DNA from 4 places in the Enterobacter cloacae complex sp. HYC042_NIDB genome. Region 2 is predicted to be linked to each of the others. Evidence: predicted binding sites of a transcription regulator. Region 2 holds the regulator's gene; each other region holds the start of a gene.
The links. Region 2 encodes PurR, which represses purine synthesis genes. Its sites were predicted from a motif close to CANGCAAACGTTTGCNTG; they were not measured.
Positions count from the first base shown of each region.

Region 1: purH (bifunctional phosphoribosylaminoimidazolecarboxamide formyltransferase/IMP cyclohydrolase) is a predicted target of PurR. The motif match lies at 844-861, and genes of this name have one in related genera.
Region 3: raiA (ribosome-associated translation inhibitor RaiA) is a predicted target of PurR. The motif match lies at 869-886, and genes of this name have one in related genera.
Region 4: purE (5-(carboxyamino)imidazole ribonucleotide mutase) is a predicted target of PurR. The motif match lies at 1,000-1,017, and genes of this name have one in related genera.

Region 1 is NZ_CP109650.1:434,575-436,774, reverse strand. Features, by position in the region: rRNA gene OKF39_RS02085 (16S ribosomal RNA) at 1-406, opposite strand, end outside; gene purH (bifunctional phosphoribosylaminoimidazolecarboxamide formyltransferase/IMP cyclohydrolase) at 969-2,200, shown strand, end outside.
Region 2 is NZ_CP109650.1:2,227,247-2,229,446, forward strand. Features, by position in the region: gene punR (DNA-binding transcriptional activator PunR) at 1-822, shown strand, start outside; gene purR (HTH-type transcriptional repressor PurR) at 840-1,865, opposite strand; gene cydH (cytochrome bd-I oxidase subunit CydH) at 2,163-2,200, shown strand, end outside.
Region 3 is NZ_CP109650.1:3,761,240-3,763,439, forward strand. Features, by position in the region: gene bamD (outer membrane protein assembly factor BamD) at 1-715, shown strand, start outside; gene raiA (ribosome-associated translation inhibitor RaiA) at 984-1,325, shown strand; Phe leader region at 1,429-1,554, shown strand; gene pheL (pheA operon leader peptide PheL) at 1,430-1,477, shown strand; gene pheA (bifunctional chorismate mutase/prephenate dehydratase) at 1,585-2,200, shown strand, end outside.
Region 4 is NZ_CP109650.1:1,362,346-1,364,545, reverse strand. Features, by position in the region: gene ppiB (peptidylprolyl isomerase B) at 1-242, shown strand, start outside; gene lpxH (UDP-2,3-diacylglucosamine diphosphatase) at 246-968, shown strand; gene purE (5-(carboxyamino)imidazole ribonucleotide mutase) at 1,088-1,597, shown strand; gene purK (5-(carboxyamino)imidazole ribonucleotide synthase) at 1,594-2,200, shown strand, end outside.

The DNA of each region.
Region 1 (2,200 bases), 1.8 Mb from region 2:
TACACGCGGCATGGCTGCATCAGGCTTGCGCCCATTGTGCAATATTCCCCACTGCTGCCTCCCGTAGGAGTCTGGACCGTGTCTCAGTTCCAGTGTGGCTGGTCATCCTCTCAGACCAGCTAGGGATCGTCGCCTAGGTGAGCCGTTACCCCACCTACTAGCTAATCCCATCTGGGCACATCTGATGGCAAGAGGCCCGAAGGTCCCCCTCTTTGGTCTTGCGACGTTATGCGGTATTAGCTACCGTTTCCAGTAGTTATCCCCCTCCATCAGGCAGTTTCCCAGACATTACTCACCCGTCCGCCACTCGTCACCCGAGAGCAAGCTCTCTGTGCTACCGTTCGACTTGCATGTGTTAGGCCTGCCGCCAGCGTTCAATCTGAGCCATGATCAAACTCTTCAATTTAAGTTTGATGCTCGTGAATTAAACTTCGTAATGAATTACGTATGTTCACTCAGAGACTTGGTATTCATTTATTGTCCGAAGACATTAAGAATCCATGTCACTTTGAGTGCCCACACAGATTGTCTGATAAATTGTTAAAGAGCAGTTGCAACGCGGCTTTCAGCTCACCGTTGCGAGGTGGCGTATATTACGCTTTCCTCTTTCAGAGTCAACCCGTTATTTCAGGATTTTTTCTCTTCAACCGACCGGGTTAACTGTGAAGTGATTCACATCCGCCGTGTCGATGGAGGCGCATTATAGGGAGTTCTCCGCGGGCCGCAACCGTTAAATGACAGAAAAATGACTGACTGCTGCATTCCCCAGCAAAACCCCGCCTTATACCCTTTTACACACAGAGTTATCCACAGCGCTTCGAAAAAGTGAAAATATGCGAGCGTTGCGCAAACGTTTTCGTTAAAATGCTCGCGCTTAACAAGGAGGCCTCGTCAGGTGTGTTAGATGAGTTTTTCGCTGGAAAATTCATCTAACGCTCTCTGTAATCGTGAAATCCAGGGGATTTACCATGCAACAACGTCGTCCAGTCCGCCGCGCTCTGCTCAGTGTTTCTGATAAAGCCGGTATCGTCGAATTCGCTCAGGCACTTTCCGCACGCGGTGTGGAGCTGCTTTCTACAGGCGGTACCGCTCGCCTGTTAGCAGATAAAGGTCTGCCGGTAACCGAAGTGTCCGACTACACCGGTTTCCCGGAAATGATGGATGGACGCGTCAAAACCCTGCATCCGAAAGTGCACGGCGGCATTCTGGGCCGTCGCGGTCAGGACGACGGCATTATGGAACAGCATGATATCGCGCCTATCGATATGGTTGTTGTTAACCTCTACCCGTTTGCCCAGACCGTCGCCCGCGAAGGCTGCTCTCTGGAAGATGCGGTTGAGAATATTGATATCGGCGGCCCAACCATGGTGCGCTCCGCGGCGAAGAACCATAAAGATGTGGCCATCGTGGTGAAGAGCAGCGACTACAGCGCCATTATTAATGAGATGGATGCTAACGACGGCTCCCTCACTCTCGAAACCCGCTTCGACCTTGCGATTAAGGCGTTCGAACACACCGCCGCGTACGACAGCATGATTGCCAACTACTTCGGTAGCCTGGTTCCTGCCTACCACGGTGAAAGCAAAGATCCTTCTGGCCGCTTCCCGCGCACCCTGAACCTGAACTTCATTAAGAAGCAGGATATGCGTTACGGTGAGAACAGCCACCAGCAGGCTGCCTTCTATATAGAAGAAGAGGTCAAGGAAGCCTCCGTTGCGACCGCACAGCAGGTTCAGGGCAAAGCCCTTTCCTATAACAACATTGCCGACACCGACGCCGCACTGGAATGCGTGAAAGAGTTCAGCGAGCCGGCCTGCGTTATCGTCAAGCACGCCAACCCGTGCGGCGTTGCGGTAAGCACCTCTATTCTGGATGCCTACGATCGCGCCTACAAAACCGACCCGACCTCCGCATTCGGCGGCATTATTGCCTTCAACCGCGAGCTGGATGCCGAGACCGCGCAGGCCATTATCTCCCGCCAGTTTGTCGAAGTGATCATCGCGCCATCCGCGTCCGAAGAAGCGCTGAAAATCACCTCGGCGAAACAGAACGTGCGCGTACTGGTTTGCGGCCAGTGGGCGGAGCGCGTGCCGGGCCTGGATTTCAAGCGCGTGAACGGCGGTCTGCTGGTTCAGGATCGCGATTTGGGTATGGTGACAGAAGCCGACCTGCGCGTGGTGACCAAACGTCAGCCAACCGA
Region 2 (2,200 bases):
TCGGCCATCAGCTATACGGTGCGACAGCTTGAGGAGTGGTTGGCGGTACCGCTGTTTGAACGGCGGCATCGTGATGTTGAATTAACGCCCGCAGGGGCGTGGTTTTTGAAGGAAGGGCGTTCTGTTATCAAAAAAATGCAGATCACCCGCGAGCAGTGTCAGCAGATCGCGAACGGCTGGCGGGGCCACCTTTCCATTGCGGTGGATAACATCGTTAAGCCCGAGCGCACCCGGCAGATGATTGTCGATTTTTATCGGCATTTCTCAGACGTAGAACTGCGGGTCTCGCAGGAGGTGTTTAACGGCGTCTGGGATGCGCTGGCGGACGGCAGGGTAGAGATGGCGATTGGCGCGACCCAGGCGATCCCGGTCGGGGGACGTTACGCCTTTCGCGATATGGGGATGCTGAGCTGGAAATGCGTGGTGGCAAGCGATCATCCGCTGGCGGCGACGGAAGGGCCGCTGAGCGACGATACGCTGCGCAGCTGGCCGTCGCTGGTGCTGGAAGATACCTCCCGCTCGCTGCCGAAGCGAATTACCTGGCTGCTGGACAACCAGCGGCGGGTTGTCGCCCCTGACTGGGGATCGTCGGCGACGTGCCTCAGCGCCGGGCTCTGCGTAGGCATGGTGCCCGCCCATTTTGCACGTCCGCGAATCGACACCGGTGAGTGGGTTGAGCTAACGCTGGAGAATCCGTTCCCGGATGCGGCCTGCTGCCTCACCTGGCAACAAAATGATGTCTCGCCGGCGATGGCCTGGCTGCTGGACTATCTGGGGGACAGCGAAACGCTTAACCGGGAGTGGCTGCGGGAGCCAGACTGACTGGCTCCGCAATGAAATTAACGACGGTAGTCGCGGAACGGGCCATCCGCAACGGAACGGCGTTCGATGAGGCGAGGGTGAACTTCAATGGACTGTGACTCTTCACGCTTGTTGACGATCCTGTCCAGCAGCATATTGAAGGCCGTTTCACCCAGTGAATCTTTCGGCTGGTGAATGGTGGTTAACGCTGGCGTGAAGAAGCGCGCGTTGCGCACGTTGTCATACCCGATCACGGAGATGTCCTGCGGTACGCGCAGACCCAGCTCGTCGGCCGCACAGAGGGCGCCCATCGCCATGATATCGCCCCCGCAGAAAACGGCGGTTGGACGGTGAGGCTGGGAGACGATCTGCTGCATCGCGCGGTAGCCTGATTCCGGCTCAAAGTCGCCCTGCACGATCCAGTTTTCCGGCACGGTGATTAGCGCTTCTTCCATCGCTTTCATAAAACCGGCCAGGCGGCCCGCGCCGGTGTTGCGTTCCAGCGGACCCGGGATCACGCCAATCTCGCGGTGGCCGCGTTCGATCAGATAACGGCCCGCCATGTAACCGCCTTCAAAGGCGTTATCGATAACGGAGTCGGTGAAGTCGGCGCGCGCTTCGCCCCAGTCCATCACCACCATAGGGATATGGCGATACTCTTCCAGCATCGACAGCACGGATTCCGGGTACTCTGAACACATTACCAGCAGGCCGTCCACGCGCTTTTGCGCCATCATCGACAGGTAGGCGCGCTGTTTTTCAATGCTGTTCCAGGCGTTGCCGAGAATCAGGGTATAGCCTTTCTGGAAGCAGTTTTTTTCTACCGCTTCAATGATCTCGGCAAAATAGGCCGCTTCGCTGCTGGTCGCCAGCAGACCAATAGACTTGGTGTGATTAACCTTGAGGCTGCGCGCAACCGCGCTCGGCGAGTAGTGCAGCTCTTTGATCGCTGCCCAGACGGCGTTGCGCGTCTCTTCCGCCACAAAACGGGTTTTGTTAATTACATGTGATACGGTTGTAGTGGAAACGTTTGCGCGTTTTGCTACGTCTTTAATTGTTGCCATTAAATGTCACTCCAGACCATATCCTAAACTCCTGAAAAACTTGAAGGTAAACGTTTGCCTTCTCTCACCCTTATCACGCAATTTTGAATTGCGGCACGCCGGGAAAACGACACGGGACGTCAGGAGGGGGTCAATGGCCGGTACGCTAATAAATTTAGCGTGGAATTTTGGCCTATCTTGATGAAAAGGGGAAGAGGTAAAGTGTTTATCAGCTTAAATCCAGGAAGATTTTTGACGTAAACTGTGCAAAAATGAGCAAGCTCACTTTTCGTGGGGGGATTAAAAGGAGAAAAATTGATGAGTTCCGATCTGAAGTTTTCGCTGTTCACCACCGT
Region 3 (2,200 bases), 1.5 Mb from region 2:
GGCAGCGGCCACGTTGAGCCTGGCTTTGGTGGGCTGCTCCGGTTCGAATGAACAGGTCCCTGACAATCCGCCGAATGAAATCTATGCGACTGCACAACAAAAGTTGCAGGACGGTAACTGGAAACAGGCGATAACGCAACTGGAAGCGTTGGATAATCGCTATCCATTTGGTCCGTATTCGCAGCAGGTACAGTTAGATCTTATCTACGCCTACTACAAAAATGCCGATCTGCCGCTGGCTCAGGCAACTATCGATCGTTTCATGCGTCTGAACCCGACTCATCCTAACATCGACTACGTCATGTACATGCGCGGCCTGACCAACATGGCGCTGGACGACAGCGCCCTGCAGGGCTTCTTCGGCGTAGATCGCTCCGACCGTGACCCGCAGCATGCGCGCGACGCCTTCAATGACTTCTCCAAGCTGGTGCGCGGCTATCCGAACAGTCAGTATGTCACCGACGCGACCAAACGTCTGGTGTTCCTGAAAGATCGTCTGGCGAAATATGAGTACTCCGTTGCGGAATACTATACCCGCCGTGGCGCATGGGTTGCTGTGGTTAACCGCGTAGAAGGTATGCTGCGTGATTACCCGGATACTCAGGCAACGCGTGACGGCCTGAAGCTGATGGAAAATGCTTACCGTCAGATGCAGATGACCGCTCAGGCTGAAAAAGTGGCGAAAATCATCGCCGCGAACAGCAGCAACACGTGATAGCGTTTCAATGCAAAACGGCAGCCCGAAGGCTGCCGTTTTTTTATTCAATTCAGACATCCGCTGAAGCGCTTTAGCCTCAACACATCCCGTCAACTATGACCGCAATTCGTACCTTCCACAAGGTAAATCTCATCTCTTCCTGCCCTGCCTCACAAAAAAGATTCCCTGACAAAAACCGACAAAATAACGTGATCTAAATCACACATTTTGACATTAGGTCGGGTATGCTGGAATCACCAAGACGGAAAGACAAGAGGTAAAATTTATGACAATGAACATTACCAGTAAACAAATGGAAATTACTCCGGCAATTCGCCAGCACGTCGCAGACCGTCTCGCCAAACTGGATAAATGGCAAACACATTTGATTAATCCACATATCATCCTGTCCAAGGAGCCCCAGGGTTTCATCGCTGACGCAACTATCAATACTCCAAACGGCCATCTGGTCGCCAGCGCAAAACATGAGGATATGTACACCGCAATCAACGATTTGATCAACAAGCTGGAACGGCAGCTCAATAAAGTGCAACACAAAGGTGAAGCCCGTCGCGCCGCAACGTCGGTGAAAGACGCCAGCTTCGCGGAAGAAGTTGAAGAAGAGTAATCCTTTAAATTGAGTGTACCGCCAACGCGCCTTCGGGCGCGTTTTTTATTGACAGGGTGAAAACAGTACGGGTACTTTAACGGTATCAATCACAGGATGACTTTATGAAACTTACGCCGTTCTTCTTCGCATTCTTTTTTACCTTCCCCTGAACGGGAGGCGTTTCGTCGTGTGATAAAGAATGCGAAGACGAACAACAAGGCCTCCCACACCGGGGGGCCTTTTTTATTGATAACGATAAAATGAGACAGGCAACACTATGACACCGGAAAACCCGTTACTGGATCTGCGAGTAAAAATCAGCGCGCTGGATGAAAAATTACTGGCGCTGCTGGCCGAACGTCGCGCCCTCGCCGTTGAAGTGGGCAAAGCTAAGCTGGACTCCCATCGTCCGGTCCGTGACATCGACCGCGAGCGGGATCTGCTGGAACGTCTCATCCAGCTCGGCAAAGCGCATCACCTCGATGCCCACTACATCACCCGGCTGTTCCAGCTCATCATCGAAGATTCCGTTCTGACCCAGCAAGCGCTACTCCAGCAGCATCTCAATAAAACCAACCCGCACTCGGCGCGCATCGCCTTCCTCGGGCCTAAAGGCTCCTACTCTCATCTGGCCGCACGCCAGTATGCCGCACGTCATTTTGAAGAGTTTATTGAGAGCGGCTGCGCAAAATTCGCCGATATTTTTAACCAGGTTGAGACCGGCCAGGCGGATTACGCCGTCGTGCCGATTGAAAACACCAGTTCCGGTGCCATCAACGACGTCTACGATTTACTGCAGCACACCAGCCTGTCGCTGGTCGGCGAGCTGACGATCCCTATCGATCACTGCGTGCTGGTCTCCGGTTCAACGGACCTGAACACGATCGAAACGG
Region 4 (2,200 bases), 860 kb from region 2:
TGGCCCGTACTCAGGCACCACACTCTGCCACCGCGCAGTTCTTCATCAACGTAGCGGACAACGACTTCCTGAACTTCTCCGGCGAAAGCCTGCAGGGTTGGGGCTACTGCGTGTTCGCAGAAGTGGTTGAAGGTATGGACGTGGTTGACAAGATCAAAGCCGTCTCTACCGGCCGCAGCGGCATGCACCAGGACGTTCCTAAAGAAGACGTTGTGATTACAAGCGTGACCGTCAGCGAGTAATTCGTGGCGACACTCTTTATTGCGGATCTGCATCTGCAAACAGAAGAACCGGCGATAACCGCCGGTTTTCTGCGTTTTTTACGCGGTGAAGCGAAAAGCGCCGATGCGCTGTACATCCTGGGCGATCTGTTTGAAGCCTGGATTGGCGACGACGATCCTAACCCGCTGCATCGTGAAATGGCTGCCGCCATTAAAACGCTGGTAGATTCCGGCGTCCCCTGCTACTTCATTCACGGCAACCGTGATTTCCTGCTCGGCAAGCGCTATGCCCGCGAAAGCGGTATGACGCTGCTGCCGGAAGAGCAGGTGCTCGATCTCTATGGCCGCAAGGTACTGATCATGCACGGCGACACGCTCTGCACTGACGATACCGGCTACCTGGCGTTTCGCGCTAAGGTCCACACCCCGTGGATCCAGAAGGTGTTCCTTGCCCTGCCGCTGTTTATCCGCAACCGCATCGCCGCCAGAATGCGTGCGGGCAGCAAAGCCGCCAATAGCAGCAAATCCCTGACCATCATGGACGTCAACCCGCAAGCTGTGGTGAGCGTGATGGAAAAGCATGGCGTTCAGTGGCTGATCCACGGTCATACTCATCGCCCTGACGTGCATTCTCTGAGCGCCAACGGTGAACCGGCCCATCGCGTGGTATTGGGCGCATGGCACACTGAGGGTTCGATGGTCAAAGTCACCCCGGAAGGTGTCGAACTGATCGCTTTTCCGTTTTAACGTTTTCTCGTCGTTTCGCTTGTTTCTCAGCCACGCAACCGTTTTCCTTGCCCGTATAACATGCTATTCTCTGTGCCCTCGAAAGCAGTGTGTTTCGCACCACAGGAGTTTTAAGACGCATGTCTTCCCGCAATAATCCGGCGCGTGTCGCCATCGTGATGGGGTCCAAAAGCGACTGGGCTACCATGCAGTTCGCCGCCGAAATCTTTGAAATCCTGAATGTTCCGCACCACGTTGAAGTGGTTTCCGCACACCGTACGCCGGACAAACTGTTCAGCTTCGCCGAAAGCGCCGAAGAGAACGGGTATGAGGTGATTATTGCCGGTGCGGGCGGCGCAGCACATCTGCCGGGCATGATTGCCGCCAAAACGCTGGTGCCGGTTCTGGGCGTCCCGGTACAAAGCGCCGCGTTAAGCGGTGTCGATAGCCTCTACTCCATCGTCCAGATGCCGCGCGGTATTCCTGTCGGCACGCTGGCAATTGGCAAAGCGGGCGCGGCGAACGCCGCCCTGCTGGCCGCGCAAATTCTTGCAACGCACGACAAAGATTTACACCAGCGCCTGGCGGAGTGGCGTAAAGCCCAGACCGACGAGGTGCTGGATAACCCGGACCCGCGGGGTGCGGCATGAAGCAGGTTTGCGTCCTCGGCAACGGCCAGCTGGGCCGCATGCTGCGTCAGGCTGGCGAACCGTTGGGGATTGCCGTCTGGCCCGTCGGGCTGGACGCCGAGCCGGAAGCGGTGCCGTTCCATCAGAGCGTAATCACCGCCGAAATTGAACGCTGGCCGGAAACCGCCCTGACCCGCGAGCTGGCGCGCCATAACGCCTTTGTGAACCGCGACGTGTTCCCGATCATTGCCGACCGTCTGACGCAGAAGCAGCTGTTCGACAAGCTGGGCCTCGCAACCGCCCCGTGGCAGCTGTTGTCTGATAAAAGCGAGTGGAATGACGTCTTCGCCATGCTGGGCGAACTGGCGATCGTGAAGCGCCGCGTGGGTGGCTACGACGGCCGCGGCCAGTGGCGCCTGCGCGCAGGCGACACCGCCGAGCTGCCGGACGACTGCTACGGCGAGTGCATCGTTGAGCAGGGCATCAACTTTAGCGGCGAAGTGTCGCTGGTAGGCGCCCGCGGGCACGATGGCCGCACGGTGTTTTACCCGCTGACGCATAACCTGCATCAGGACGGCATTCTGCGCACCAGCGTCGCCTTCCCGCACGCCAATGCCGACCAGC